4 regions of the Pandoraea vervacti genome follow, and region 3 is predicted to be linked to each of the others. Evidence: predicted binding sites of a transcription regulator. Region 3 holds the regulator's gene; each other region holds the start of a gene.
The links. Region 3 encodes sigma-54, which starts transcription at its own class of promoters, with help from an activator protein. Its sites were predicted from a motif close to TGGCANGNAANCTGCTTT; they were not measured.
Positions count from the first base shown of each region.

Region 1: exaC (acetaldehyde dehydrogenase ExaC) is a predicted target of sigma-54. The motif match lies at 5,234-5,251, and genes of this name have one in related genera.
Region 2: UC34_RS07465 (ammonium transporter) is a predicted target of sigma-54. The motif match lies at 3,968-3,985, and genes of this name have one in related genera.
Region 4: UC34_RS18705 (acetyl-CoA acetyltransferase) is a predicted target of sigma-54. The motif match lies at 3,348-3,365, and genes of this name have one in related genera.

Region 1 covers NZ_CP010897.2:5,109,057-5,116,800, reverse strand. The annotation lists gene UC34_RS22305 (MFS transporter) at 1-1,289, shown strand, start outside; gene UC34_RS22300 (DUF4410 domain-containing protein) at 1,608-2,141, shown strand; gene yiaY (L-threonine dehydrogenase) at 2,280-3,428, opposite strand; gene exaC (acetaldehyde dehydrogenase ExaC) at 3,652-5,172, opposite strand; gene UC34_RS22285 (sigma-54-dependent Fis family transcriptional regulator) at 5,496-7,454, shown strand; gene UC34_RS22280 (CreA family protein) at 7,477-7,744, opposite strand, start outside.
Region 2 covers NZ_CP010897.2:1,654,541-1,662,284, reverse strand. The annotation lists gene UC34_RS07490 (MFS transporter) at 1-20, opposite strand, end outside; gene UC34_RS07485 (amidohydrolase family protein) at 130-1,020, opposite strand; gene UC34_RS07480 (FAD-binding oxidoreductase) at 1,034-2,446, opposite strand; gene UC34_RS07475 (FadR/GntR family transcriptional regulator) at 2,521-3,252, opposite strand; gene UC34_RS07470 (antibiotic biosynthesis monooxygenase family protein) at 3,440-3,739, opposite strand; gene UC34_RS07465 (ammonium transporter) at 4,026-5,228, shown strand; gene UC34_RS07460 (hypothetical protein) at 5,423-7,141, opposite strand; gene UC34_RS07455 (flagellar brake protein) at 7,517-7,744, shown strand, end outside.
Region 3 covers NZ_CP010897.2:624,454-632,197, forward strand. The annotation lists gene mutY (A/G-specific adenine glycosylase) at 1-1,009, shown strand, start outside; gene rapZ (RNase adapter RapZ) at 1,141-2,013, opposite strand; gene UC34_RS02845 (PsiF family protein) at 2,196-2,525, opposite strand; gene hprK (HPr(Ser) kinase/phosphatase) at 2,707-3,672, opposite strand; gene ptsN (PTS IIA-like nitrogen regulatory protein PtsN) at 3,781-4,290, opposite strand; gene hpf (ribosome hibernation-promoting factor, HPF/YfiA family) at 4,473-4,829, opposite strand; gene UC34_RS02865 (RNA polymerase factor sigma-54) at 4,971-6,458, opposite strand; gene lptB (LPS export ABC transporter ATP-binding protein) at 6,553-7,308, opposite strand; gene lptA (lipopolysaccharide transport periplasmic protein LptA) at 7,349-7,744, opposite strand, start outside.
Region 4 covers NZ_CP010897.2:4,305,245-4,312,988, reverse strand. The annotation lists gene UC34_RS18715 (TRAP transporter large permease) at 1-1,658, opposite strand, end outside; gene UC34_RS18710 (TRAP transporter substrate-binding protein) at 1,674-2,693, opposite strand; gene UC34_RS18705 (acetyl-CoA acetyltransferase) at 3,404-4,570, shown strand; gene UC34_RS18700 (acyl-CoA synthetase) at 4,591-6,168, shown strand; gene UC34_RS18695 (PPC domain-containing DNA-binding protein) at 6,165-6,701, shown strand; gene UC34_RS18690 (PPC domain-containing DNA-binding protein) at 6,698-7,111, shown strand; gene alaC (alanine transaminase) at 7,218-7,744, opposite strand, start outside.

The DNA of each region.
Region 1 (7,744 bases), 1.2 Mb from region 3:
TCGATCCGATCTACCGGAAGATCATGTGGCGGATTATTCCGTTCATCTTCATCTTGTGGATGCTCGCGTGGATCGACCGCGTCAACGTCGGCTTCGCGAAGCTGCAAATGCAGCAGGATCTGGGCTTTAGCGAGACCGTCTACGGCATCGGCGCGGGCATCTTCTTTCTTGGCTACTTCTTTCTGGAAATTCCGAGCAACTGGTTGCTGCTGCGCATTGGCGCACGTCGCACGCTCGCGCGTATCACACTGGGCTGGGGGACGATCTGCGTGTTGATGATGTTCACGCACTCGCCGGCCTACTTCTATGTCATGCGTTTCCTGTTGGGCGCGTTCGAGGCGGGTTTTCAGCCGGGCGTGCTGCTCTATCTGACGTTCTGGTTTCCGGCGCACCGACGCGCCAAGGCGTTCGCGTGGTTCATCTCCGCGTCGGCGGTCTCTTCCGTGGTGGGTGCGCCGCTGGCAGGCGCGATCCTTAACGGCATGCACGGCGTGAACGGCTGGGCGGGGTGGCAGTGGCTGTTCCTGCTCGAAGGCGGGCCGACCGTGCTCGCCGGCGTGCTGGCCGTGTGGTTCCTCGTCGACAAGCCGGAGCAGGCGAGCTGGTTGTCGGCGCAGGAGAAGCGTTTGCTGCAAGCCGACCTGGATGCCGATCGCAAGAGCGCGGGAAAGCGCGAGCACAGTTTCCTGCTGGCGGTGCGCAGCCCGAAGCTCTGGCTGCTCACGGGGATCTATTTCGGGATCGTGGCCGCGAACGCGACACTCTCGTTCTTTGCGCCGACCATCGTTCGTGCTCTGGGGCCGACCAACCCGCTGCATATCGGGTTGCTGGTCGGGGTGATGTACGTATTCGGCGCGATCTTCCAGATCGCCATCGGCTACAGCGCGGACAAGCGACGCGAGGCGCGCGTGCACTGCGCCATTCCGGTGTTCGTGGGGGCGTGCGGGCTCGCGGGTGTGGGTCTCTTTGCCGGAAACAACGGCGTGGCGGCGTTTCTTTGTCTTGCTGTTGCCGTCTCGGGCACGATGGGCGCCATTCCGGTGTTCTGGCAGTTGCCGAATGCCTACCTCGCAGGCGGTGCCGCAGCGATGGGCGTCGCGTTCATCAACTCGGTGGCGAATCTGGCCGGATTCGGCTCGCCCTACCTGCTCGGTCTCGTGAAGGACGCCACGGGCAGCTTCAACGGCGGCCTGTGGATCGTGGCGGCGCTCGAAGCCTTCGTCGCCGTGCTGATCTGGTGGCGAATCCGTCGCCGGGAAGCACCGTCAGGCGCGCAGGCGATGGCTTGATCGGCGCGTTGCGTGAATGGCCGGAGGGCCGCGTGATTTACGCGGCCCTTTTGCATTTCACTCCTTTCGTCCTTATTACCTCGAGAATTCCGGAATTAGCGAAAAAGTGTGTCGGTAACCTAAAGAAAACTCTTCCCCTTTCCGTAATGCTTGTCTCGACCGTTTCTCAATGGTCGGGAATTCCGGTGGTGCCGCCACCGCTTCCAAAGTCGCGCGTTCGTGCGGTCTTCCGGGGAGTACAAGACCGAATTGCACTGCGCCGTATGTTTCGGTGGCTGCCAACCGGCACTCTTATAAATCCAGAAAAGGGGTAACAGCATGAACGTACGTAATTTCTCACGCTCGGCGGTGGTGAGCATGATTCTCGCATTGACCGGGTGCGCTTCGACGTCTTCGGGGCCGGATTCCTCGCGTGGCGTCGATCCGGCTCTTGCTGCAACCCTGAAACAAGGGGTTGCGCTGCCGACCATCGAATCGAACGGTCACACTATCGACGACGAGGTGAAGTCAGGGGTAATCGACGCGTTCAAGAAGCAGGCTGACAAAAACGGTATGCTGGTCTCCGCCAATGGGGTCCCGGTGAAAATTACCGTCGAGGAATACAGCACCCGTTCAGCCGTCGCCCGCGTCATGCTGGGTTTTCTAGCGGGTGGAGACCACATCAAGGCTCGCGTGGATGTGTCGGGCAAGACCTACACCGTGGAAGATACCGCGCGCTCGTCCATCAACGGTATTAGTCTGGTCGCGGAAAACGTCGGCTCCGACGTTGCGAACGGTATCGCCACGCTTGCAGGTGTGACGGTGAATACGATTCAACGTCAACAACCGCCTGTCGGCATGACGACGCGCTGATCGGCACATCGTCGTAAAAAAAGGGGTTACGGAGCGATATCTCTCCGTAACCCCTTGACCTCTTGACCTCTTGACCTCTTAACCTCCAGGCGCTTCGACGCGACTAAAGACCATTAGTCGCACCGATGCCGCACCTCATCAAAACGCCCGACGGAAAATCGCTTCGATTTCCGCCTGTTCGGCGCGGCGCGGGTTCGTGAGGCCACACGCGTCCTGCATCGCGTTCGCCGCAAGCGTGGGCACGTCGGCTTCCTTCGCACCCAGTTCGGCCAGTCCCGACGGAATACCGATATCCTTCGACAACCGGCGGATCGCCGCAATCGCGACCTTTGCGCCTTCCTCGTCGCTCAAGCCCTCGACCTTCTCGCCCATCGCCTGTGCAATGTCCTTCAGGCGTCCGGCACTCGTGCTTGCGTTGAACTCCTCGACATGCGGCAGCAGGACGGCATTGCACACACCGTGCGGCAAGTCATAGAACCCGCCGAGCTGATGCGCCATGGCATGGACGTAACCCAGCGATGCGTTGTTGAACGCCATGCCCGCCAGGAATTGCGCATACGCCATGTTCTCGCGCGCCGTCATGTCGTCGCCATGCGAAACCGCCCGACGCAGGTTCTGCGAGATCAGCGTTACCGCCTTGAGCGCGCACGCATCGGTGATGGGCGTCGCCGCCGTCGACACATACGCTTCGGTGGCGTGCGTGAGGGCGTCCATGCCGGTCGCGGCGGTCAGGCCCTTCGGCATGGCAGCCATGAGTGCCGGATCGTTGACCGACAGCAACGGCGTGACGTTCCGGTCGACGATGGCCATCTTCACATGACGTTTTTCGTCCGTGATGATGCAAAAACGCGTCATTTCGCTCGCGGTGCCGGCCGTCGTGTTGATGGCGACGAGCGGCAATTGCGGCTTCTTCGACTGATCGACGCCTTCGTAATCGGAGATGTGACCGCCGTTGGTCGCACACAAGGCAATGCCCTTCGCGCAGTCATGCGGAGATCCGCCACCGAGGGAAATCACGAAGTCGCAGTCGCTTTGCCTGAGGATTGCGAGGCCCGCTTCGACGTTGGCCACCGTCGGGTTCGGCTTGGCGCCGTCGAACACTACCGATTGAATGTCTTGCTGCGCCAGCAGCCTGGTCACCTTCTCGGCGACACCTGCCTTGGCAAGTCCCGCGTCGGTCACGATCAGCGCGCGGCGGAAATGGTATTGACGCAGGGCGGCAATCGCTTCGTCGAGACTGCCAATGCCCATCATGTTGACGGCGGGGATGAAGAAAGTCGTGCTCATGGTCATGCTCCTTATCTGTTCTGTCGGGGGCGCTCCGCGCGCGCGGGATGCGCAGCAGCGGGGCCTCAGAAACATCTTTTGCATGCATCAAAGACAGCATCGCACTCGCCGTGCGACGCGTCTTTGATCTGCCACAAGGTCTCGCAGGTCTAGAGTAAGGACTCGACAAGCGAGGCGCGTCGGTCTCGCTTGCCGGACGCGCTCGCCTTCTGGCGGCAAGCGCTCAGAAGAAGCCCAGCGGGTTGACGTCGTAGCTCACCAGCAGGTTCTTCGTCTGCTGATAGTGGCCGAGCATCATCTTGTGGGTCTCGCGCCCGATCCCCGACTTTTTGTAGCCGCCGAACGCCGCGTGGGCCGGATAGAGGTGATAGCAGTTGGTCCAGACGCGCCCGGCCTGAATCCCACGGCCCATGCGATAGGCGCGATTGATGTCGCGTGTCCAGACACCAGCCCCCAGGCCGAACTCGGTATCGTTGGCGATGGCGAGCGCTTCGGCTTCATCCTTGAAGGTCGTGACGCCGACCACCGGCCCGAAGATTTCTTCCTGGAACACGCGCATGCTGTTCTCGCCCTTGAGCAGGGTCGGCTGGATGTAATAGCCGGAGGCGAGCGGCCCGTCCAGCATTTCGATGCCACCGCCTGTCAGCACTTGTGCGCCTTCGCGGCGCGCCAGATCGAGGTACGTCAGGATCTTGTCGAACTGCTGTTGCGACGCCTGCGCGCCGACCGCCGTCTCGGTATCGAGCGGGTCGCCGCGCTTGATACGCTCGACACGCTTCATTACCACTTCCATGAACGGCGCGTAGATCGACTCCTGCACGAGCGCGCGTGACGGACACGTGCAAACCTCGCCCTGATTCAGAAAGCCCAACACAAGGCCCTCGGCGGCCTTTTCGATGAACTCGGGCTCGCCGTGCATGATGTCCTCGAAGAAGAGGTTCGGCGACTTGCCGCCCAGTTCGACGGTGCTCGGAATCAGGTTGGCGGCGGCCCGCGTGAGGATGTGATTGCCCACAGGCGTTGATCCCGTGAAGGCGATCTTGGCGATGCGCTTGCTGGTCGCGAGGGCTTCCCCCGCCTCCTTGCCGAAGCCCTGCACGACGTTGAGCACGCCCGGTGGGAGCAGGTCGGCCACGAGTTCGGCGAACAGCGTGATCGACAACGGCGTTTGCTCGGCGGGCTTGAGCACCACGCAATTGCCTGCGGCGAGCGCCGGCGCCAGCTTCCACGCGGCCATCAGCAGCGGGAAGTTCCACGGAATGATCTGGCCGACGACGCCCAGCGGTTCATGGAAGTGATAGGCGGCGGTGTGCTCGTCGATCTCTGCGGCCGTGCCTTCCTGCGCGCGAATGCATCCGGCGAAATAGCGGAAATGGTCGACGGCCAGCGGCAGATCGGCGGCAAGCGTCTCGCGTACGGGTTTGCCGTTGTCCCACGTCTCCGCCACGGCGAAGCGTTCCAGTTGCGATTCGAGACGCTCGGCAATCTGCAGCAGAATGCGCGAACGCGCCTGCACGGAGGTTCTTCCCCACTTGGGCGCTGCGGCATGCGCGGCGTTCAGCGCCAGTTCGATGTCCGCGCCGTTCGAGCGCGGGAATTCACCGATGATCGCGCCGGTGACCGGCGAGGTGTTGATGAAATAGCGTCCCTCGACCGGCGGCACGAACTTGCCGTCGATGAAGTTCTCGTAACGGGATTGCAGGGACAGCAGGGCGCCGGGCGTGCCGGGTGGGGCGTATCGCATGTCGTGTCTCCGGGTATTGTTGTGACGGTGGCGGGTCGTTTGCCAGCCACGCATGAGACACCAAGCAATTCGCGGGCCACCCCGACCGAAACGCGTCGCCATGCGCATTCCCGCCCGATGGGGCAGCGCGTCGTGTACCGGATTCGTGACACGGGTGTCTCACACGATGACACCTTTTGTCTCACGGACGTGACACGATTCGGGTATCGCCAATCGCTTCGCTTCTTCCGATTGACACAGCGCATTGCAAACGATCCCGCCATGGGAGATGCTTCGGGAACGACCACGAGATCAACGAACATCCGGCACGGGGGAGACGACCAATGCCACCCATTACTGAGTCCGCGCACGCGCGTCGCGTGCTGAACGTCGTGCAGGGCCATGCGTCCTCCGGCGCGGGCGCGACGGACCCGAATATCGCCAGTTCATGGCGACGTTGTCTGGACACTCACGCACTCGATCCGGGCGCACACATGGCGCCGCGCGTTCTGGCGTCCTCACAGTTGCGCGATCGCCGTCATGCCATGGAGCGGTTGCGTACGGTGTCGCTGCCGGTATTGGAGCGCTTGCAGCGTCAGTTGATGAATCCGCGTCAGGCGGTATTGCTCACAGCGCCGGACGGCGTGATCGTGGATTCGCGTTTGCACGACGGCACGCGAGACGACTTCCATCGTGCCGGTTTGTGGCCGGGCGCCGACTGGAGCGAATCGTGCGAGGGCACGAATGGCATCGGCACATGCGCTGTCGAGCGCGCGCCCGTCATCATCTGTCAGCAGGATCACTTTCGTGCGCGTCATACGCCGCTGACCTGTACTGCAAGCCCGGTGTTTGCGCCGCAGGGCGAACTGCTTGCCGTCATCGATGTGTCGTCGACAACCGCCGACGTCACCCGTCAAAGCCAATTCCACACGCTCGCGCTCGTCAATCTGACGGCGAAGGTCGTGGAGAGCGAGTATTTCTTTCAGCACTATCGCGACGAGTGGTTGCTGCAATTGCAGGAGCAGGCCGATCATCTTGGCGGTTTCGCGCAAGCCTTGATCGCGTTCGACGATACGGGGCGCGTGCTGGCGGCGAATCAAAGTGCGCTGAATTGTCTTGGCGCAACGCGCGATGAGATCGTCGGCACGCGCGTGGACCAATGGTTTGCACAGACGCTCGACACGCTGCTCGCGCAAGCGCATCCCGCGCCGAGCGCTTGCTGGCCGATTCGCACGAGCGCAGGTGATTCGCTGCTGGCCATGTTGCGGGCGCCGGCGCGTGCTGCACGCCGCACGCGCGATCTGCCTACGCCGTCGAAGGCGCCGCCGGCGTCGGTGGCCGCACCTTTCGCCGATCCGGCGTTATCGCGCGAATTCTCCCGGGCGTGCCGCGTGTTCGCGCACGATGTGCCCGTGCTGATTCGCGGCGAAACGGGCAGCGGCAAAGAGGTCTTTGCGCGCGCGGTGCATGCGTCGAGCGCGCGGTCGGGCGGGCCGTTCGTGGCGTTGAATTGCGCCGCCATACCCGAGTCGCTGATCGAGAGCGAACTGTTCGGCTACGTTGGCGGCAGTTTCACGGGTGCACGCAAGGAAGGGATGACCGGCAAGCTATGGCAGGCGAACGGCGGCACGTTGTTCCTGGACGAGATCGGCGACATGCCGTTCGCCATGCAGACGCGTTTGTTGCGCGTGCTCGAGGAGCGCAGGGTGTCGCCGCTGGGCGGCGGGGAATCCGTGCCGCTCGATATTCGCGTGCTCAGCGCCACGCACCGCGATCTGTCGGCGCGCATCGCCGAGCGCCAGTTTCGCGAGGATCTGTTTTATCGTCTGAGCGGGCTGGAGGTGACGGTGCCACCGTTGCGCGAGCGCGAGGACAAGGTCGACCTTATCGAGCGGCTACTGGCGCAAGCGTGCGCGCAGGGGGCAGGCGGTGCGGTCCACGTGACGGAGGCTGCACAGGCACGTCTGTGCAATTACGCGTGGCCGGGGAACGTGCGTCAGATGCGCAGCGTGATCCGAACGCTGGTGGCGCTCAGCGAGAACGGTATCGTCACCGTCGACGAGTTGCCTGACGCACTGCGCGACGCGCCGACCGTGATGGAGACGGGCGAGCTTGCGCGGGTGGGGGCAACGAATGAGGCGGATGCGCCGCCCGAAGCGCCGCTGGAAGCCGCGGAGCGGCAGGCGTTGCGCGCCGCGCTGGACGCCTGCCATGGACAGGTCAGTGCGGCGGCGCGACGTCTCGGCGTGAGCCGTAACACGCTGTACCGAAAGCTCAGGCGATTCGGGTTGCAGCGCGCCTGAGGGCGGGTGCGCAGCCCGCGCCTTATTTGGTCGGAATCGGCGTTGCGCGATCGACCGGCACGGCGGTCACGCTGTTTTGCGGCGAGCCGTCGATCAGCTTGTCGGAGTATGTGAGGTAGACGAGGGTGTTGCGCGTCTTGTCGACCATTCGCACGATACGCAGTTTCTTGAAAAGCGGAGACAGTCCCTCGGAGAAGACTTCCTCTTCCTTGGGCAGCGGCCCGGAAAACGAGAGCGGGCCGACGGGACGGCAGGCGATGGAGGCTTCGGCCTTGTCTTCGGCGAGTCCG
Region 2 (7,744 bases), 1.0 Mb from region 3:
ATCTGGCGATACCAATTCATCTTGTCTCCTCCTTGAGCCTCGGACGCTTCTGGGAATCCGTGGGAAAGCAAACGCGCGTCGTGCGCGAACGTCATGCAGATGTCGGCAAATGCTTGATCGGAAAAATGCTTAAACGGTTGTCGGAAAGCCGTACAGACGCGCCGGGTTGTCCACGAGAATGCGACGGCGCGTCTCGGCATCCGGCGCCCACTGCGGCAGCAGGTTGCGCAAGGCGCCGGTATTCGGCATGCGCGTGAGCGACACATGCGGCCAGTCGCTCCCCCACACCATGCGATCGGGCGCGTCTTCGATGAGCGCCTGTGCGAACGGTGTGACGTCGTCGAATGCGGGGAAACGCTCGCTGATGCGATAGGCGCCGGAGAGCTTGACCCAGTACCCGTGATCTCGCACGAGCGAGCGCAACGCGGAAAATCCCGGCGAATGCAGCCCTTGCGCGACGGGGGTATGCCCCATGTGATCGACGATCCCCGGCACCGGCAGCGATGTCATGCGCGGCATCAATTCGGGCAATGCATTCACGTCCATCAGGAACTGCATGTGCCAGCCCAGGTCCTTGATGCGATGCGCGAGCGTTTCCATCGCCGCGAACCCGATGCCGCCGCCGAAGAGCACATTGATGCGCAGACCGCGCACGCCCGCCGCATGCATCGCTTCGAGTTCGGCGTCCGATACCTCCGGCGACACCACGGCAATGCCGCGCAGCCGCTCCGGGTGACGGCGTAGCGTCTCGAGCATGTAGCGGTTGTCGGTGCCATATACGCTGATCTGCACCAGCACGCCGTAAGTCATCCCCGTGGCGTCGAGCATGGCGAGGTACTTGTCTTCGGGCGCAGGCGGCGGCGTGTAGCTGCGCTCGGTCACCATCGGATAGGCGTCGCTCGCGGCAACCACGTGGGCATGGGTGTCGACGGCGCCGAACGGCACCTCGAACGTGGGCGCATCGATCTCCGGCAGCGGCCCAAGGCACAGCGGCGCGCCGGCAGCGGAAGTTGCAGTCATGTCGACTCCTCAGTTAAATCAGTTTCCCGGGATTCATGATGCCGGCCGGATCGAACACGGCCTTGATCTCACGCATCAGGCGCAGTTCCAGCGGTGACTTGTACTTCGCAAAATAGTCGCGCTTGAGTTGTCCGATGCCATGCTCGGCGCTGATGCTGCCGCCGAAACGCGCGACTTCGTCTAGCACTTCGGCCGTGATCGCTTCGCCCTGTTTCGCCATGAAATCCGCCGGCTCGCCGGCAGGACGCGACAGGTTGTAATGCAGATTGCCGTCGCCGAAATGACCGAAGATGAACGCACGCACCTGCGGGCAAACGCGTCGCACACGCGCCTCGGCGCTCGTCATGAACGCCGGGATCGATTCGATCGGCAGCGAGACGTCGTGCTTCAGATGCGGGCCGTCGGCGCGTTGCGCTTCGGAGATTTCCTCGCGCAGCTTCCACATTTCCTCGACTTGCCCGAGCGTGGACGACACCACGGCGTCGGCGCACAGATCGCGCTCGATGGCCGTCTCGATCACGCGCTCGAGCAGTGCCGCCAGCGCCTGCTCGTCCGCCGTGTCGGCCAGCTCGATCAGCACATAGCCTGCATGACGCTCGCCGAACGGCGCACGCACGCCGGGCACGTGCGCCATCACGAGATCCACGCACTCGCCCGTGAAAAACTCGTACGCCTGCATGCGCGGACCGCACTCGGCGAACAGCAATTCATAAAGGTCGAGCGCCTGACGCGGCGACGTCACCGCGGCAATCACCACCTGGCGCACGGGCGTCGGCGCATACAGACGCAGCGCCGCGGCCGTAATGACGCCCAGCGTGCCTTCTGAGCCGATAAGCAACTGCTTGAGGTCGTAACCGGTGTTGTCCTTGCGCAGCGTTCGCAAACCATGAAGGATTTCGCCGTTGGGCAGCACCGCCTCGACCCCGAGCACGAGTTCACGCGTCATGCCATAGCGCACGACGTTCACACCACCGGCGTTCGTCGCCAGATTGCCGCCCAGTTGGCACGAACCTTCCGCCGCAAGACTGAGCGGCAGCAGTCGGTTCGCGTCGCGCGCCGCGCGTTGCAGGTCTTCGAGAATGCACCCGGCTTCGGCGACCAGCGTATTGGCAACGGTGTCCAGACTGCGCACGGCATTCATGCGGTCAAGACTCAGCACTACGTTCTGCTCGGACTTGTCGGGCGTCGCGCCGCCGCACAGGCCCGTGTTGCCACCGCGCGGCACGACCGGCGTGGCCGTGCTCTGGCACAGCGAGAGAATCCTGGCGACGTCTTCGGTCGAGCGCGGACGCACGACAGCCTGCGCGTGGCCGCGATACATGCCGCGCCAGTCGGCGAGCCAGGGGGCGACGTCGTCAGCGGACGTCAATACGCTATCGGCGCCCACGGCATCGATGAGACGTTGAGCAAAAGCGGTGATGGTCATAGGTTCACGCGTCGGGGGATCGGGGGAATTTCGGGCGCAGTTCGGTCGTGGTTCAGTGGCACGTCAATCGACGTTCAGCCGCGGGTCGGCGCAATGGCGCCGGTGATGATGTCGCGCCCGGGCAGCGTCAGCCCGAGCCGCGCCGAGGCACGCAGCAAATGCGAGAGCGATGCCGCCTTCGCGAGCAGCGGATCGCGCGCCTTGATGGCGTTGAAGACCGCCACGTGTTCTTGATGCACCTGCGCGGCGAGGCCTTCATGGCGCAGCGTATTCGTACGCGCCGCCTGTACGACCTGCCGGATTTGCAGGTTCAGGTATTGCAGGAGATCGGCGTAGTAACGGTTGTGCGTGGCGCGGGCAATCGCGGCGTGAAAGGCGGTATCGAACTCGACGCCATTCTCGGGGTGATAGAGGTTCGTCTCCAGCCCCACGAGAATCTCTTCGAGTCGGCGGATGTCCTCGTCGGTATGTCGCACGGCGGCGAGTGCGGCCGCAGTGCTCTCCAGATCGAGCCGCAGTTCGTAGACGCTGGCGAGATCGGCGGCGTCCTGCCCGACCGGCACCTGAAAACCGCTTTGCGGCGTGCGCGCCTTCACCGTGACGCCCGCTCCTTGCCGACTGTCGATCAGCCCCTGCGCGCGCAAACGCTCCGTCACCTCACGAATGACCGCAGGACTCACGCCGTACGTTTCGGCAAGCTGCTTGCCGGTCGGCAACCGGGTGCCGACGGGATAGACACCCTGCCGGATCGCGTCCTGCAACTGCTGCGCGACCTGCTCGGTCAGGGTCTTGGGCTTGGTGGTCATCCTCTCACATCGTCCAATGCTTTTCTGGTTTGCATGTTATCTGAAAACTTTTGATGCACGACACCGCGTTAACCCTTAGCTTGCGTTGCATCCGTCTGGCGCCGTCAGCACGCCGTCAAAAAAAGCGGCGAAAGCGCTCTGGCCTTCACCGCTGTCAGACCTTGCGGGCGCCTGGCCCGCGTCGATCTCAGAAGCCGATCAGGGCTTCGGTCACGTGACCGACGTTCGGCGGCGCCGCGAAGCACTCGCTCACCAGTGCGCGCCATTGCTGGAAGGCATCCGAGTTGCGGAAATGCACGGTGTGGTCTTCCAGCGTTTCCCAGGTCACGACAAGGCTGTAGTGCGTCGGCTGCTCGAGGGACTTGAGCAGACGCATGCCGTGGCAGCCTTTCGAGCCCTTGAACAGAGGCGCAGCCTTTGCAACACCTTGCTCGAACTCGGCCTCTTTGCCGGGCTTCACTTCGATCTGGGCGATTTCAAAAATCATGGTTTTCCTCAGTGATGGGTCGTGGTGAGTGCGCATTGGAGCGTTGCGGGTGCGCATGTCGATGGACGCCCGATTCTATACCGCGGGTTCGCGAGACGCATCGCGCACGGCGCATGCACGAGGATCGATCACGCCGGCCCATCGCAGCACCACAGACGTGCAACGCCCAGCGTCAAACGCCATACCAGCAAACAAAACATCTCGAAAAATCAAAGAACTAACAATATCTGGCATTGCTCTTGCATATCTTCATTTCTCGTCACGTTTGCACCAAAAGAGCACATTCATGCCCAACTCCCATCCCCCCGGCGACGTGCTGTTCCTCTTGCTCGGCGCGATCCTGGTGCTTGCCATGCACGCCGGTTTTGCGTTTCTTGAGCTCGGGACCGTCCGCAAAAAGAATCAGGTCAACGCGCTGGTCAAGATCCTGACGGACTTCGCCGTCTCAGGACTTGCGTATTTCTTCATCGGCTACCCGCTCGCGTACGGCGTCGACTTCTGGTCGAGCGCCACGGTGCTCGCCGAGCACAACGGCTACGCGCTCATCAAGTTCTTCTTCCTGCTGACGTTCGCCGCCGCCATTCCGGCCATCGTGTCCGGCGGCATTGCGGAGCGCGCCAGATTCCACCCCCAGTCTGTTGCGACGTTCTTCCTCGTCGGCGTGATCTACCCGTGCTTCGAAGGCATTGCGTGGAACGGCCATCTCGGCATTCAGGACTGGCTCACTCGCTCGCTCGGTGCGCCGTTCCACGATTTCGCGGGGTCGGTGGTCGTGCACGCCGTGGGCGGATGGATCGGGCTTGCTGCGGTATTGCACCTCGGCGCGCGTCGCGGACGTTACAACGGTCAGGGGCAAGTCTCGGCACATCCGCCGTCGTCGATCCCGTTCCTCGCGCTGGGTGCGTGGATTCTGATCGTCGGCTGGTTCGGCTTTAACGTGATGAGCGCGCAGCGCGTTGGCGGCATTTCGGGACTGGTCGCCGTGAACTCGCTCATGGCGATGGTCGGCGGCACATTGATGGCGATGTGGGTCGGCAAGGACGACCCCGGCTTCATTCACAACGGCCCGCTCGCTGGTCTCGTTGCCGTGTGCGCCGGCTCGGACGTCATGCATCCGCTCGGCGCATTGGTCGTGGGTGCGGTGGCCGGCGGCCTGTTCGTGTGGCTCTTTACCGTGACGCAAAACCGTTTGCGCATCGACGACGTGCTCGGCGTGTGGCCGCTGCATGGGGTATGCGGCATCTGGGGCGGGCTCGCTGCGGGAATCTTCGGGCAAACGTGGCTCGGCGGGATGGGCGGTGTGAGTTTCATCGCCCAGGTCATCGGCACGCTCACGGGCGTGGCCATTGCATTCGTCGGCGGCTACGTCGTGTATGGCGTCATCAAACGGATCACCGGACTACGGCTCGACGACGAGCAGGAGTACTACGGCGCCGACCTCTCGATCCACAAGATCACGGCGACGCCGGAGCGCGAGACGAACTGGTGATCGGCCATCGCGGCCGATCACCGAACCTCTGCCCTTGCCTGCGTCACTGACGACGCGACGCGAGCATCTGCATCTGCCGTCGCTCGGCGCCGCTCAGACTGCGCCAAAGCGTCGGGTCGACCTTGCCGCCGCAAGACACATGACAGTTGGCAGTGCTCGGTATCGGAACCCTGTCGCCGACACCGCACGCCACCTCAAATCCAGGTGGACTCGACCTCGATAGATGGCGTGTCACGGCGCTCGGCGCGGCCGTCCGCCAGCCCGACCGGCATGACGCGCCCGATAGGCACCGACGCTGTGGTGCGCGGCTGCTTTTGCGTCTTCCCTTCCCTCTGCTCTGCGTCGTCCTGCGCCGCCATACAGGGCAATGCACCCACCGCCCGCTCCAGCAGCGCCGCGCTCCAGTGTTGATACAGCAGCAACAGGCGATAGGACGCCCGCACCGGCGTTGTGCTGCCTCCCTCCCAGGCGTCGCCCGTCCATCGCAGGCCCCACGGACTCTCCGCCGGGTGCAGGCTCAGGTAGTTCAGTCCATCGACACTCGATGCATGGCATGGCACATCGAATTCGCCGCAGGCGAGCGCGATCTGACTTGCCGACAAAGGACGGCGGGAAGCGAGTAAGCACTCGCATAAGGTCGGCTGCGAGGCAATCTTCGCAAGCAGCGGTGTATCGCAATGCTGCACGAGTTGTGTCACGCGGGCGACGCGGCCTTGTATCGCCCCCTTGTCTTCGCAGGACACATGCGCCAGCCGTTCGCACAATGCATGCCATCGCTGCGTGAGGCGCGCAGCGTCGCAAGCGAAGGCTTCGTTGCGCGCCCACGTGCCGAGCAGGCTGGTTACCGCGCGACACGAGTCGAGCATCAATCCGGCGACACGCAAAACGCCGCGATAACCGTCAGCCGTCTCCGATGCGCCGGAGAACCACGAAGGCACCCATAGCCCCAGCCGTGCGGGCGGCACCGCCGAATTGGCGAACGTAAACAGCGTGGCGACATCGCGTGCGCGGGTCAGCCTTGCCAGCGTGTTCCGCCATGACGACGCGGGCGCCGCGGATGCCGTCCCAGCCGACGGCAGCAACACGCACGCTTCGAGCAAACGACACCCGGCATCCATTCGCTTGAGAATTTCATCTACCGCGTGGTGGCGAATGAGCGTGGGCGAACCCAACGACTGCGTCAATACGCCCTTGACGCCTTCGAACGCCAGCAGCGACCAGTCCGCCCACGGCACGCCGAACGGGGTGTTGGCCGCGGTCATGCCTCGCACGACACCGGCCGATGCCCAGCCATCCATACCCGTGGGGATATCGGTGGGGACGCCGGTGTGGAGGTCGAGGTGGGGGTCTGGGTGGATTCCGACATCCACTTCCCGCTCACGATAGACGCCCGCTGCGATGACGCCGAGCAACGAGAGGTTGCCCACGAGCGACAGGATGTCGCGTGCAGCACGAAACCCCCAACCACGCTGACCGGTCGCCGCCAGGGTGTCGAGCCAGGCGCTCACGTCGTCACAAAGACGTTCGACGTGCCCTGTCTCGGACGCAGAGGCGATTTCGCCCTGAGTGGGCGCCAACATCGCTTCGACCTGCCGCTGGTTCTGCGCCAGACGCGCGTCGCGTGCATGCGCCAGCGCGAACTCCTTGCGATAGAAGTGCTGGCTGGGCCCGGTCGTCACCCAGAGTCCTGCCCACGCCTTCGCAAACGTCTTCGCCAGTGCCGGATCGGTACGACACAACGTCGTCGCTCCGTTGGCCTGCCTCGTCTCGGCATTCGCCTGAAGTTGCACATTGCGCGCAGCGTTGGCGGCCAAGGTCAGCCTCGTGCCGAAGTCCGCCCGCGCCGCGCGACGGCACGCCGCCGCCTCGCGCGTGCCTGGTGGATCGATCGCCACTTCCGTGCGCTCCTTCATCCCCCAGTCCGGCCCCCGGCCGATTGCACCTGCACACTGTTGGTACCACATCGCATCCTCCCGCCAGAACGTCGCCGGGCCCGCCGGCAAACCGTCGACTATAGGGAGATGACATCGAACGCGCGGCGTCCTTCAGGACGGACACGCGCCCAATCCGCTGTGCGCAGGCATCGACGCGTGTGCGTCTTCCCTCGCCCGCGTCACCCCAGCGAGTGCCCACTTACGCAGCTTGTGCAGACGCTGGCGCGCAATATTGGCCCTGCGGAATCGCGTCCCCTCTCGCCAAGTGCCGATGCGTCGCGGTAGACTTTCGCCACATCTGACGTCTACGGTCGTCTCAGGCGCTCCGGCGAGCGCCCACTTCGCTCAATCGTTATGTCTACCAACACATCTGCTCAACCGCCCGTCGCGACGCCCGCGCTCGCACCGGGCCTCCCGCTCGTCGCCCTGACCCCCGAGGAGATTCCGTTGGGCGGAGCCCTGCCCTGGGCCATCGTCGACCGTAACGGCGAGCCGCTGCTGGCCGCTGGCGACATCGTGCCGACACAGGCGGGACGCGACTGGCTGTTCACCGCATTCGTGCCCCATCGCGTGGCTACGCTC
Region 3 (7,744 bases):
CACCGTCATTCCCTACTACGGGCGCTTTCTCGAGCGCTTTCCCGATGTCGCCGCGCTGGCGAGCGCACCGCAGGACGACGTCATGGCCCTGTGGAGCGGCCTGGGCTACTACTCGCGCGCGCGCAACTTGCACCGGTGCGCGCAGGTCGTCGTCGCCGAGCACGGCGGACGCTTTCCCGCCGACCCCGAGACCCTGGCGACGCTGCCCGGCATCGGCCGTTCGACGGCGGCGGCGATTGCTGCCTTCGCCTACGACGCCCATGCCGCCATTCTCGACGGCAACGTCAAGCGGGTGCTCGCGCGCGTGTTCGGCATCGAAGGGTTTCCCGGCACGCCGAAGATCGAGCGAGAAATGTGGACATTGGCCGAATCGTTGCTGCCGCAGCGCGATTTGCCGGCGTACACGCAAGGGATGATGGACCTGGGCGCGACGCTATGCGGGCGCGGCAAACCGCGTTGCGGCGAATGCCCGTTCGACAGCGATTGCGTGGCCCATGCAACGGGACGTGAGCGAACATTGCCGACGTCGAAGCCGAAGAAGGCGCAGCCTGAACGATATGTCGATGTACTGGTGATTCGCGCGGGGGATCGCGTGCTCTTCGAGCGTCGGCCGGACAGCGGCATCTGGGGCGGGTTGTGGAGCCTGCCCGAACTGACGCCGCCAACCGATACGCGCGAGGCGGACGACGCCTCGCTGCGAGCGCGTCTGACGGGGCATGCAACGGCGCTCGGCGCGCGACTCGGCCCGGTGCAATCGCTCGTGCCATTGCAAGGGCTAACGCACGTCTTTACGCACTTCAAGCTGCACTTGCGGCCGTGGCTGGTGACGTTATCCGCCAATGGCGAGTCGACGGCATCGACGGCATCGACGGCGTTGGGCGACGCGAGCCGCGCGTGGCTGGATGGGGCGGGGGTCGTGGCGGCGGGCTTGCCGTCTCCGATCCGGAAGATCGCCGACGCGCTGTCGCTTCGTGCGTCGGATCAGGGACAGCTGTCGTTGTCGACCTGATGTTATCGACCTGACGTTGTCTACCTGCGGTTGCCGGGCTGACCTTGCCCGACTGACCTTGCCCGACTGACGCTGCCATCAGGCGAGCATGCCGTCACGCGCCGCCCGCCCGCACTCCTGTGCCGCGCGGCCTACTTCGCTTCGACAGGGGCGAGCTCGCGGTGGCGCACCAGCACGGCGGCCTCGTGACGAAAACGGGCGCCCAGCGTCTCGGAGATGAAGACGGAGCGGTGCTGGCCGCCTGTGCACCCGATGGCGACCGTCAGATAACTGCGGTTGTCGCGCATGTAGCTCGGCAGCCACTTCTGCAAGTAGGCGCCGATGTCGTTGATCATCTCCTCGACTTCCGGAATCGCCGAGAGAAAATCGATCACCGGCTGATCGCGTCCCGTTAGCGGACGCAACTGAACGTCGTAATACGGATTGGGCAGCGAACGAACGTCGAACACCAGATCGGCATCGAGCGGCACGCCGTGCTTGAAGCCGAACGACTCGAACATCAGCGTGAGGCCTGTCTGATCGTGCTGAACGAACTCGCGAATCCATCGGCGCAGCGCACTCGCGCGCAAATTGCTGGTGTCGATCTGGTGGCCGAGTTCGGTCACGCTGCTCAACATCTCGCGTTCTTTTTCGATGGCTTCGACAAGCGAGCCGGTCGGGGAGACCATGTCGTCGCTCGTCACGGACAGCGGATGGCGGCGGCGTGTCTCGGAGAATCGTTGCACCAGCGTCTGCGTGGTGGCATTCAGGAACAGCACGCGAACGTCATGGCCGAAACGGCGCAGACCGCCGATGATGGGCGGCAATTCGGCGAGCGAACCACCGCTGCGCGCGTCGATGGCGACCGCGAGGCGGGTGTAGTTCTGTGTGCCGAGGTAGACGGCGAGTTCAGGCAAAAAGCGTGACGGCAGATTGTCGACGCAGTAGTAACCCGCATCCTCGAGGACGTTCAGAGCGAGCGACTTGCCCGATCCGGAGACGCCGGTAATCAGTACGATCTTCATGACATATCCCGAATACAGCCATCATGGTAAGCGATTGTGTCGTACGGGTGTCGAACGGGAAGAAACGAGAATGTTCCGTGCGTTTTCCCTGCATTTGCGAGAATTCACGCGCCTCAGACGAAACGTCAAACGAAAACGGCGCCCGCAAGGGGCGCCGTCAGGCAGGTGCCGGGAGGGTTACCTCAGGCAGCCGGCTGGTTCGACAGACATTGCTTCATGAATGCCTTGCGGTCGTCGCCCTTCTTGCCGGACGCTTGCGTGTTGCAGGTCTTCATCTTTTCCTGCTGCGTCTGCTTGGCGGCCGGGGCGCCGCCAGCCGACAGACATTGCTTCATGAACGCCTTCCGATCGTCGCCCGTCTTGCCGGAGGCTTGCGCGTTGCACGCCTTCATCTTGTCTTGCTGGGCGTTGGTCGCCTTGGGCGCGGATGCCGGTGCGGCGGCCGTCTGGGCGAACACGGGCGATGCGAGCAGCGGGGATACCAGAAGCAATGCAGCGAGTGCTTTTTTCATGATCGTCTCTCCATAAGGTCGTCACGCACGGGCACGGGGATGGACCGCGTTGCGATTACAACATGATAGAAAACGCGCCGCAATCGCGCGGCGTTGACAGAAAAACGCAAAAGCTGCGGTATACCCGGAGGTTCAGGGCGCGTAGGGCGGGCCCGGCGAGACCGGAAGCGGCGCTGCGCGCTCAGAGCAATTTGCCCTGCATGCCATCCGGGTCCTGCATGGCCTGACGCTGGCGCTCCATGAAGTCCTTGAGCGTATCGATGCCGCGCAGTTGCAGGATCGTGTTTCGAACGGCGGCTTCGACGAGCACGGCGAGGTTTCGCCCGGCCGCCACTTGCAGAATCACCTTGTTGATGGGCAGGCCCAGCACGTCCACCGTCTGCGCTTCGAGCGGCAGTCGTTGGAATTCCCCATCGGGGCGACGCACCAGTTGCACGATGAGCTTGAGCTTCATCTTCCGGCGCACGGCCGTCTCGCCGAAGATCGTCTTGATGTCGAGCAACCCCAGACCGCGGACTTCCAGCAGGTTTTGCAGCAGCGGCGGGCAGCGGCCTTCCACGAAATCCGGCCCGAGACGCACGAAATCGACCGCGTCGTCGGCGACCAGCCCGTGGCCACGGCTGATCAGTTCGAGGCCGAGTTCGCTCTTGCCGAGGCCCGAATCGCCGGTCAGCAGCACGCCCATGCCCAGAATGTCGATGAAAACGCCGTGCATCGTGCATCGCGGTGCGAACACGCGCGAGATGTACAGACGCAGACTGTCGATGACCGATGCCGTCGACATTGGCGTGGTGAACAGCGGGGTGGACGAGCGGGTACAGCGCAATACGAGATCGGGCGGCGCTTCGAGGCCATCCGCCACCACGAGGAATGGCGGCTCCAGCGCGATGACTTCGCCCATGTGACGTTTGCGGTTTTCGTCCGTCAGACGCTGGTAGTAGCGCAGTTCCGCCTCGCCGAGCACCTGGATACGGTTCGGGTGAATGAGGTTCAGGTGGCCTACGAGGTCGGCGCTGGAGGTCGCGGTGGCGACGCTCTCGGGCGTGAAGCCGCGCTCCCAACCCTCATGGCCCGTGAGCCACGACAGACGCAGCGTCGCGGCGTTGTCGTCGAAAATGCTTTGCGCGTTGATGCCGGTCAGTTCCACCGCGTCGCCTCGTTCGGTTGGGTATGGGAGCTACTGGATTCGTCTGGGTTCGCGGTGGTTCGTGACGGATGGCGGTCCCATCGGGGTCGCCCGGGCCGCCCGGGCCGCTCAGGGCTGCCAGTTCGCGAGCGCGGTATGGATCTCGGCGGCGCTCGGCGCATTGATCAATGTCTCGCGCATCGTACGGTCGGAGAGCAACTGCGCAATTTCGGACAGGATCTCGAGATGTTGCTGGGTCGCCTGTTCGGGCACCAGTAGGAAAAACAGCAGGGAGACGGGCTGGCCGTCAGGGGCCTCGAAGGGAATGGCGTCTTCGAGGCGAATGAACGCAGCCATCGGGTGTTTCAGGCCCTTGATACGCCCGTGCGGAATCGCCACCCCTTCGCCGAGTCCGGTCGAACCCAGACGCTCGCGGGCGAACAGGTTGTCGGTGACCGTAGCGCGGGAGAGCGCGGCATTGTTCTCGAAGAGAAGGCCGGCTTGCTCGAAGACGCGCTTCTTGCTGGTGACGGACAGTCCAAGCAGGATGTTGGACTCAGGTAAGAGTTTGAATAAACGATTCATCTTGTAATGCGGGCGAACGCTTAGTCGCCCTCCAACCCCCGATTGACCTCGCATTATAGACCACCCGCCGCCGTGCTCGCGGCGAGACACGGAACTGGGCCGAACCATACAAAAGGGGCCGTTCAACGGCCCCGCGGTGGGTGATGCCAGACTTACGAAAGACGGATAAACGCTCGGGTGGTTCCTTACGGCTTTTCGTCAGTGTCAGTCGATGCGACTACCACGCCGGAACAGCCTTATTGCAGCGGCTCCGCCTCAGGAGGAGGCTGGTGGTGCTTGATCGCCTCGCGACCGTGATCCTGAACCTTATCCTTGTATTGCATTACCTTGCGGTCGAGCATGTCGATCAGCTTGTCGATGGCGGCATACATATTTTCGTCACACTTCTCGACGAAAATCTCCTTGCCCTTGAGATTGACCGTGACGCTCGCGTTCTGGCGTCCCGCCTTCTCCTTGGACTTGTCGACAGAAAGGATCACCTCGACGCTGATGACCTGATCGAAATGGCGCAACACGCGTTCGAGCTTGTTGACGACATATTCTTTCAGTGATGCGGTGACTTCGAGATGATGTCCACTGATCTGAAGATTCATAGCTGCTCTCCTTGCTGAAATGCCGAAGTGCAGGCCGCGTCGACGTTGACGCTGGCTGGCAGGAGCGCGAGCCATTGACGTGACGCAATGTCGCACTGCGGCGTGATGCCCCAGCGGCCAACATGGCGCACCAGGACTGTCCTACAAAGATTTGCGCAAGTTCACTGCGGGGATTCGCATGGCCTCGCGGTACTTCGCGACCGTTCGCCGCGCCACCACAAAACCTTGCTCTGCCAGCAGTTCCGCGATACGGCTATCGGAAAGGGGGCTCTGCGGGTCTTCTGCTCCTATGAGTTGCTTGATGAGTGCGCGGATAGCGGTCGATGACGCAGCGCCTCCGGCTTCCGTTGCCACGTGCGATCCGAAGAAGTACTTGAGCTCGAAGGTTCCAAATGGAGTGAGCATGTACTTACTCGTCGTCACCCGTGAAATCGTGGATTCATGTAAACCCAGCGTATCAGCAATCTCGCGTAAAACCAAGGGCCGCATGCCGATTTCACCATGCGTGAAGAAGTTCTTTTGACGCTCGACAATCGCCTGCGCGACCCGCAGGATCGTGTCGAAGCGCTGCTGAATGTTCTTGATCAGCCAGCGGGCTTCCTGCAATTGCTGTTGGAGGTTGCCGGTGCCCGGATCGTTCCGGTTGTTTCGGAGGATTCGCGCATACATTTCGTTGATGCGCAGGCGCGGCATGACCTCCGGATTGAGCTCGGCCGTCCAGCCGGTCCCCTGCTTGCGTACGAGCACGTCGGGCACGACGTAGTCGGCCTGCGGCGAGCCGTAGGCGGCGCCCGGGAATGGGTCAAGGGAGCGGATCAACTGGTGCGCGGCACGCAGCGCGTCTTCGCTCACCCCCAGCAGGCGGCGCAGACGCGTGTAATCGCGTGCGGCGAGCAATTCCAGGTGATCGGTGACGATACGCAGCGACAACGTGCGCACATTGCTGGCCGGCAGACGCTGCAGTTGCAGACGAAGGCATTCGGCCGGGCTGCGGGCACCCACGCCTGCGGGGTCGAAGCTTTGCAGCAACGCGAGCGCCGCGTTGATCTCTTCGGTCTCCAGCGCCAGTTCCTCAGGCATCTCCGCCTGAATCTCGTCGAGCAGGGAGCCGAGGTAGCCGTCTTCGTCGAGCGATTCGATCAGGAATTCCACCAGCGCACGATCGCGCGGGCTGGCTTTGGTCAGGCGTAATTGCGCGAGCAGGTGTTCACGCAGGTTGGGGTGATCGACGTGCAACTGGGGGCGGGCGTTGTCGTCGTCATCCGACGCACTGCCCGAGCGGGCGAAGTCGTTCAGGCTCCAGTCGCCGCCGGTGTCCTGGGCGTTGTCGTCGAAGCGGGCTTCGCCATCGAGTTCGCGGGCCTCGTCGCGGCCGTTGGTCGACTCGCCGCTATCGTTCGAACTGCTGGACGACGTGCTCCGTTCGTTGCGCAGCGACCCGTCGGTGCCGACCCGAACCGAGCCAGCGAGCCAATCGTCCTCGCGTTCGAGCATCGGGTTCTGGGTGAGCGCGTGTTCGACTTCCTGTTGGAGTTCGAGCGTAGACAGTTGCAGCAACCGGATCGATTGCTGCAACTGAGGCGTGAGGGTCAGGTGCTGCGAGGTGCGGAGTTGAAGAGTGGGTTTCATAGCGTGTCTCGCCTTCATTGTAGAGGCTTTGTCACGCCAACGGAACCGGCCCTGCCTCCTATCGGTGGCAGGGTTTACATGCGTAAAATTTGCTTTACATCCGGAAATTTTCGCCCAGATACACGCGACGGACGCTTTCGTCGGCGACGATCTGGTCAGGCGTGCCGGCGGCGAGCACCGAGCCTTCGCTGATGATGTAGGCGTGATCGCAGATACCGAGCGTCTCGCGCACGTTGTGGTCGGTAATCAGGACACCGATGCCACGGTCCTTCAGGAAGCGCACGATCCGCTGGATTTCCAGCACGGCGATCGGGTCCACGCCCGCGAACGGTTCGTCGAGCAAAATAAAACGCGGTTGCGTGGCGAGCGCGCGGGCGATTTCCACGCGGCGCCGCTCGCCCCCGGAGAGCGACATCGCAGGATTCTCACGCAGATGGCTGACCTGGAGCTCGTCGAGCAGTGACTCGATGCGGCGCTCGATTTCTTCGCGCTTGAGCGGTTTGCCTTGCGCATCGAGCTGCAATTCGAGCACGGCGCGAATGTTGTCCTCGACCGTGAGCTTGCGAAACACCGACGCTTCCTGCGGTAGATACGAGACCCCCATACGGGCGCGCTCGTGAATCGGCAATTCGCTGATCAGGTTGCCGTCGAGCTGGATTTCGCCGTCATCGGCGGGCACCAGCCCCACGATCATGTAGAACGACGTTGTCTTGCCGGCGCCGTTCGGCCCGAGCAGCCCAACGACCTCGCCGCTTTTCACATCGAGCGAGACATCCTTGACGACGGTGCGTGCGCCGTACTGCTTCTTGAGCGAGCGAACCACGAGCGCACTCGGCTTGCCCGAATGGATGGCGCCGGGGTTGAGGGTCGAGGTATTGCTGTTGGCAGAATTACTCACGCGGATTCCCGATGTTCTTGGAAGGCGACAGCGGCGGCAGATCACCCTTGGGGGCGGCCGGCTTGCTCGCGCCGGGCGGCGTTGCCTGCGCGCCGGTGGCATTGCGCGGGGCGAGCGTTGCGCGCACGCGCCCGTTCGGATTGTTGGGGTTGACCTGATCGGCCCCGCTGTTGGCCGTGTAGACCTCATTGTAGGTGTCGTACGTGATCACGCTGCCGTGAATCTCGTCGAGCACCTTCGTGCCACCGGCCAGACGCTTGAGCGTGGCCTGCGTCGTGAGCGTGGCCACTTCGGTCTTGCCGTTGTAGTAGATGGTCTGGCCCCAGCCATCGATGTACTCGTCGACGCCATCGCGCTTCTGACGCATGTAGGCGAGCGGGCCGCCCGG
Region 4 (7,744 bases), 2.0 Mb from region 3:
ACGTCGTGAATGCCGAGCGAGCGGGCGACCGGGAACAGCAGCGGTCCGAACAGCACGATGGCCGGAATGCCTTCGAGCACGCTGCCCAGCACGATGAACACGACCATGGAAATGAGCAGGAAGCCGACTTGTCCGCCCGGCACACCGTGCATCAGGCCGACCAGCTTGGCGGAGAAGCCCGATTGCGTGAGCGCCCAGGCCATGGCGGTGGCCATGCCGATAATCAGCAGGATCGCGCCGGACAGGGCCGCAGTCTCGGTCAGCAGCGGATAGAGACGCTTGAAGTTCAGGTGCTTCTTGAAGGCGTGAACGATCAGGCCGATGACGATCGTATAGGCAATGCCGATGGTCGAGACTTCCGTAGCGGTCGCCGCGCCTTCGATCACGGCCGTGCGGATGAGGACCGGCAGCGCGAGCGCGGGCAATGCCACGATGAACGTCTTGCCGATCACGCCCCACGGCGCACGACGCGCCGCATTCGGCGCTTCCTTGCGCGAACGCGCGAAGCACACCACGACGATGGCGAGCGTGGCGATCACCGCCGGCAGCAGGCCGCCGACGAATAGCGCGGTGATCGACACGCCGCACACGGCGCCGATGGTGATGAGCACGAGACTCGGCGGAATCGTCTCCGTCATGGCCCCCGTGGCGGAGAGCAGGGCGACGAGGTCTTCCTGCTTCGAGCCGCGACGCTGCATTTCAGGGAAAAGCGCCGGGGCGACCGCCGCCATGTCGGCGGCCTTCGACCCCGAGATACCCGAGACGAGGAACATCGCGCCGAGCAGCACATACTGAAGGCCGCCGCGCACGTGACCGAGCAGCGAGGCCATGAATTCGATCAGGCTGCGCGCCAGCCCGCTCATTTCGATGAGTGCGCCGAGCAGCACAAACAGCGGTACCGACAACAGCACGAGGCCGGACATGCCCTCGTCCATGCGGCTCACCACGATCTGCAAGGGGGCGTCGGTGACCAGCGCCAGATAGCCGAGCGTGGCCGAGCCGAAGGCGAAGGCGATCGGAATGCCGCCCGCCACACATGCCCCCACGATCAGCACGAAGAAGATGAGCAGGTTGTAGTTGCCCATGGCGATGAGCGCGGGGCGTCCGAGCCAGAGCGCTGCGCCGAGCGCCGCGACGAACAGCACGCCCAGACCGAACTGACGCAGGCTGGAGCAGCGCGCCATGCGCGAGATGGCCGCGATGAGCATCAGCGCCGCGCCTACCGGCAGGGCGGCCGCGCGTATCCCGTCCGGCACTTCGAGCGCGGGTGTGGTGATGTCCATCTGTTCGATGGCATGCGTGTAGGCCGGCATGATGATGAGCGCGACGAACACACATACCGTGAGCGCGGCCATGGTCTGGAACCAGTCGCGCCAGGCCGCAGGGAGTTTGTTGACGATGGCGGACAGACGCATGTGTTCGCCCCGGTCGAGGGCGAGCACGGCGCCGAGCATCGATAGCCAGATGAAGAGGATCTGCGCGAGCTCGTCCGACCAGGTGAGCGGATTGTCGAACCCGTAACGCGAGACCACGCCCGCGAGCAGGATGAAAGTCTCCGCCACCACCAGCAGCACGGCAGCCGCTTCGGTGACTTTCATCACCGCGCGGTTGACGTGGCAGAAGAGGCGGGCGAGCGCGTGCGTCGGCTCGGCCGTCATCGTCAACGTTTCCATTTACGCGAGCTTCCCTGTGTACTTTTCCAACATGGCCCATGCCTCGTCGCCGAACTTCTTGTGCCATTCGGCATAGAAGCCCGCCGCGCGCAGCTTGTCGCGGAATTGCTCGTTGTTCGGTGCGTTGAACACGAGACCCTTCTGCTTGAGCTCGGCGGTCACGCCTTCATTGAGCTTGCGCACGTCCTCACGTTGCGCCACGGCGGCAGCGTTCACGTTGGCGGTGACGATGTCCTGCAAGTCCTTCGGCAGCTTTTCCCACTTCTGCTTGTTGGCGAGGAACCAGAAGCCGTCCCACATGTGGTTCGTCATCGACACGTACTTCTGCACCTCGTACAGCTTGGCCGTGGTCAGCAGCGCGAGCGGGTTTTCCTGCGCCTCGACGATGTGCGTCTGCAAGGCCGAATACACTTCGGCGAAGTTGATCGATGTCGGCGACGAGTCGAACGCCTTGAACATCGAAGTCCACAACGGGCTGGTCGGCACGCGAATCTTCAGGCCTTTGAGGTCCGCGGGCGAGTTGATTGGGCGATTGCTCGTGGTGATCTGGCGGTAACCGTTCTCCCAGATCTTGTCGAACGCGAACACCGACGTCTTCGCGATCTGCCCGCGCACGTGCTTGCCGAGATCGCCGTCCATGGCCGCCCAGACCTGGCTGTAGTCCTTGAACGCGAAGCCCACGCCCGAGATCTGGGCGGCAGGCACGAGCGTGCCGAGAATCAGCGGCGAGAGCGTGAAGAAGTCGATCGCACCCGAGCGGATCTGGCTCAGCATGTCGCTGTCGGAGCCGAGCTGGTTGTTCGGATAGATCTGGAAGTCGACCCGGCCCTTCGACTGTTCCGCGATCTTCTGCGCCATTTCCTTGGCGCGAATGTTCATCGGATGGCTGACGGGCAGATTATTGGCGAACTTCAGCGTGAATTCGGCGGCGTGGGCTTGCGTCTGGTACAACCCCGTAGCGGCAGCGGCCGACGTGGCGGCCACGACCTTGATGAAGTGGCGGCGATCCATGGTGCTCATACTGCATGTCTCCTGATTATAGGTTTGGTGACTGCGTGTGAAGCGCGGGACAGGCAGGCGTGTTGCCTTGCAATGTTCCGGCCAGCTCGGAGGGCGATTCGCGAGAGTCTCGCTGGGTGTTGAAGGTTCGGCTCGCAAGCGGCTGGGTAATCTTACGCAAATCGAATGCCAGTTCGGGGCCCGAACGGGAAAACCCTTACGTTGTTAAGCACTAGTGAAATCCCGTGTTCCTCACGACACGGTTTTCACCAGATACAACAAGGCTTCGCGCCGCACAGACCGGCGCCCGCGAGTTTTGCTGCATGTGCGAAGCATGCTTGGCGTTCCGAAAGAAGGGGGTGTGACACCTGTCGCATTTGGCCGGTGGGCTGCGACACCTGTCGCATCGTGGTGCGCGCGCGGTGCGACAAGTGTCGCAGTCATTGCGCAATGCGAATTCTTGTTGCGGCACAGCAAAGGAAAGTCTCGCGGCATGCGGAAAAATTCGCTTGATGGGGGGGGGAATCCCGCTTTACGCTTGCGTCAATTGCGAATGCACCACAAGTGCATGAGACCTGACGAACTCGCAAGGGAACTCGCAACGACGACTGACCGAGCCGCCGATGTCGCCGACAACGCGGTGCAGCGCGCGTGTTGACGGTCGCTTTGCAGAACTGGCATCGAAATTGCTCACCGGAGTCTGGATGACCCCATTTTTCCGGAGACACTTCATGGTTGCTGCATGCCTTACCGGCTGGGCCCACTCCCAGTTCGGCAAACTCGATAACGTCGACGCCGAAGTCCTGCTCGCCGACGTCGCTCAGGCCGCATTGGACGACGCGGGCCTCTCGCCCGAGCAGATCGATTCGATCCACGTCGGCACGTTCAACGGCGGTTTTCTGTATCAGGACTTCCCGTCCTCGCTCGTCTTCAACCGCATTCCCGGCCTGCGCTTCAAACCCGCCACGCGCTACGAGAATGCCTGCGCCACGGGCTCCGCCGCCGTGCATGGCGGACTGCAATCCATTGAGGCAGGCAAGGCCACGCACGTGCTGGTGATCGGCTTCGAGAAGATGACCGAGCTGGCCACGCCGCAAGTCGGCGAGGTGTTGCTCAAGTGTTCGTATGCGCGTGAGGAAGCCGGCATTCCCGGCGGCTTTGCCGGCGTGTTCGGCACCATTGCGCAGGCGTACTTCGAGCGCTACGGCGACCAGTCCGACGCGCTCGCCCGCATTGCCGCCAAGAACCATCGCAACGGCAGTGTGAATCCGTATGCGCACATGCGGCGCGACTTCGGCTACGACTTCTGCCGCAACGTCTCCGAGAAGAATCCGTTCGTGGCCGGCCCGCTCAAGCGTACCGATTGCTCGATGGTGTCCGACGGCGCGGCCGCGCTCGTGATCTCCAAGGCCGACGTCGCCCGCACGATGCCCAAGTCGGTGGGTTTTCGCGCGGCCGTGCAGGTCAACGATTACCTGCCGCTCTCGCGCCGCGATCCGCTGGCGTTCGAAGGCGGTCAGCATGCGTGGCGTCAGGCGCTGGGCGTGGCCGGGGTGTCGCTCAAGGACCTTTCGCTGGTCGAGACCCACGATTGCTTCACCATTGCCGAGCTCATCGAGTACGAGGCGATGGGACTGGCCAAGCCCGGACAAGGCGCGAGCGTGCTGGCCGAAGGACTGACGGAAAAGAACGGCCTGCTGCCGGTCAATCCGTCGGGCGGCCTGAAGGCGAAGGGGCATCCTGTGGGCGCGACAGGCGTGTCGATGCACGTGATGGCCGCGATGCAACTGACCGGCACGGCCGGGGAGATGCAGATTCCCGGCGCGAAGCTCGCGGGCGTCTTCAACATGGGCGGCGCGGCAGTGGCGAACTACGTGAGCATTCTCGAAGCACGCTGAGTGCATACAGGAGACAAGAGATGCTCAAGAAGGTCATGAACCTCGGTCGTCTGCTGGCCGACGTCGCTCGCCGTCATCCGGACGAACCCGGCCTGATCGTCGGCGACAAGGTCACGACGTGGGGCGAGATCGACGCCCGCGTCAACGCCGCCGTCGACGCGCTGCGCAAGCTCGGTGTCGGCAAGGGCGACAAGCTGCTGGTGCATTCGCGCAACAACCTGCCGATCTTCGAGAGTGCGTGGATCGCCTTTCGCCTGGGCGCAGTGTGGGTGCCGACGAACTTTCGTATTACCGCCCCGGAAGCCGAGTATCTGGGCCAGTCGAGTGGCGCCTGCGTCATGATCTACGACGTGGGCTTCGAGGGCCATGTCGACGCGGTGCGTGCCGCGTCGCCGGCATTGCGGCATGTGATTGCGCTGGGCGCGCCGCGCGAAGGCGAACTGCATTACGAGACGCTGGTGGCAGAACATCTCGGGGCGCCGGGCTATGAGGCGGAGGTCGAGTACGAAGATCCGCTCTGGTTCTTCTACACGTCGGGCACGACCGGCCATCCGAAGGCCGGCGTGCTCTCGCACGGTCAGATGGCCTTTGTCGTCACCAATCACCTGGCCGACCTCATGCCGGGCATCACGTACCGCAGTCGTTCGATGGTCGTGGCGCCGCTCTCGCACGGCGCAGGCATTCACGCCATCGTCAACACGGCGCGCGGGGCGGCCAGCGTGCTGCTGCCGGGCGAGAAGATGGACGCCGCGCAGGTCTGGCAGGCGATCGAGCGTCATCGGGTGGACAACATGTTCACGGTGCCGACCATCGTCAAGATGCTCGTCGAAGACCCCGCCGTCGACCAGTACGACCATAGTTCCTTGCGCTTCGTGATCTATGCGGGCGCGCCGATGTATCGCGCCGATCAGAAATACGCGTTGCAAAAGCTCGGACGCGTGCTGGTGCAGTACTACGGCCTCGGGGAAGTCACCGGCAACATCACTGTGCTGCCGCCGTGGTTGCACACCGATGACGACGACGCGCCCGATGCCCGCGTGGGTACCTGCGGGTTGCCGCGCACGGGCATGGAAGTGGCGATCCTGGACGAGCAGGGGCAGCGTCAGCCTCCCTTCGCGTCGGGCGAGATTTGCGTGCGCGGGCCGGCGGTCTTCATGGGGTATCACAATAATCCGGACGCCAATGCCAAGGCGTTCAAGGACGACTGGTTTCACACCGGCGACCTCGGCCATGTGGATGCACAGGGGTTCCTGTACATCACGGGCCGCGCGTCGGACATGTATATCTCGGGCGGCTCGAACGTCTATCCGCGCGAGATCGAGGAAGCGCTGCTCACTCACCCGTGCGTGTCGGAGTGCGCCGTGCTCGGCGTGCCCGACCCCAAGTGGGGCGAGAGCGGGCTCGCGGTGGTGGTCGCCCGGGAAGGCATGGCTGCACAGGCCGATGAACTGCTCGGGCATCTCGAAGCGCGTATCGCACGCTACAAGTGGCCGCGTCGCTTCGTGTTCTGGAGTGCCATGCCCAAGTCGGGCTACGGCAAGATCGTGAAAAAGCAAATCAAGACGATGCTCGAAGAGCAAGGAGACTATCGACTATGAAACCTGCGCTTTCACGGGTCTATCGACATGCAGGCGTCCCCACGTTACCCCGTGTGGAAGACTGTGTGCTGAGCGGGCAGCACGAACTGCGCGTGACGATCCGGTCTGGTGCGAATCTCGGCGAGTCCATACGCGCGGCGTTATCCCGCTATGCGTACGGTGGCGGCGTCGGGCGTTTCTGTGCGGGTACCGCGCGCGGTCTGCGGTATCACATGATCGAGAATACGACGGATGCGGAGCGCCCGTTCGGGTACGGCGCGCCAGTCGACGAGCTGCGCGAGGTCGATCTGATCGGCGGCTCGCTCACCGTGGGCCGAACCTCCGACGGCGCGACGCTGCTGCATTGCCACGCGGGGTTCTCCGACCCTGGCGGGGAGTTGCATGGCGGGCACCTGATTCTCGATCACACCTGGGCCGGTGACGAGCCCGTGGTGATCCGTCTGTGTCTGTTCGAGCATGGTGGTTATGTGACGGGCGACGATGAGGAAACGCGGTTTCATCTGCTGCGTCCGGTGGCGGGAGATCTCTCATGAGCGTGGCGCTGGATGTTCCCGTAGCCATCGAGAATGGCACATTGGGCAGGTTGGTGGTGGCGCGTCTGAAGCCGAATCAGGATCTGACCGAGAGCATCGAGGCGCTGTGCGCCGAACATGCGATTGCGCGGGCCATCGTGCGCGGTGCGGTCGGCAGTCTGATCGATGCACGGCTGGCGTTCCGCTCGGGCGATGGCTGGCGCGAGCAACTGGTGAGCGGCCCCGGCGTCGAGATCCTCAACGTGTTCGGCGAGGTCGATGCGAGGCCCGACGCCGACAATGGGGTGCCGATGCTCCATGGCATGGTGGCGGACACCGAGGGCCGCATGTTCGCCGGACGCTTCGTGCGCGGCGGCAACCTGTCTTTCATCACCATCGAGGTGACGTTGCAGGAGTGGTTGCCGGCCTGAGTGTTGCGCAATGTCCCTGAAATCAGCGACCGGGCAGGTTGATGGCAATGGGGAGTCTGCGGACTCCCCATTGCTTTTTCGACGCCTGCCGTGAGCGGCTGGCCGGTTATGCAACGCTCGGCTGCACCAGCCCGTCTTCGCGGAACATGTGCTTGATACCGCGCACGGCCTGTCGGATGCGCGACTCGTTTTCGATCAACGCGAAACGCACGTACTCGTCGCCGTATTCGCCGAAACCGATGCCGGGCGAGACCGACACCTTGGCCTGCGCGAGCAGCTTCTTGGCGAATTCGAGCGAGCCGAGGGCACGATACGGCTCGGGAATACGCGCCCAGATGTACATCGACGCCTTCGGCAGATCGACGGACCAGCCCGCTTCCGTCAGGCCCTTGTAGAGCACGTCGCGGCGGCGCTGGTATTGCGCGCGAATTTCCTCGACGCATGTCTGATCGCCTTCCAGTGCGGCGATGGCGGCGACCTGAACCGGCGTGAACGTGCCGTAGTCGTGATAGCTCTTGATGCGCGCGAGCGCGGCGACCAGTTCCGGATTGCCGACCATGAAGCCGATACGCCAGCCAGCCATGTTGTAGCTCTTCGACAGCGTGAAGAACTCGACGCACACGTCCTGCGCGC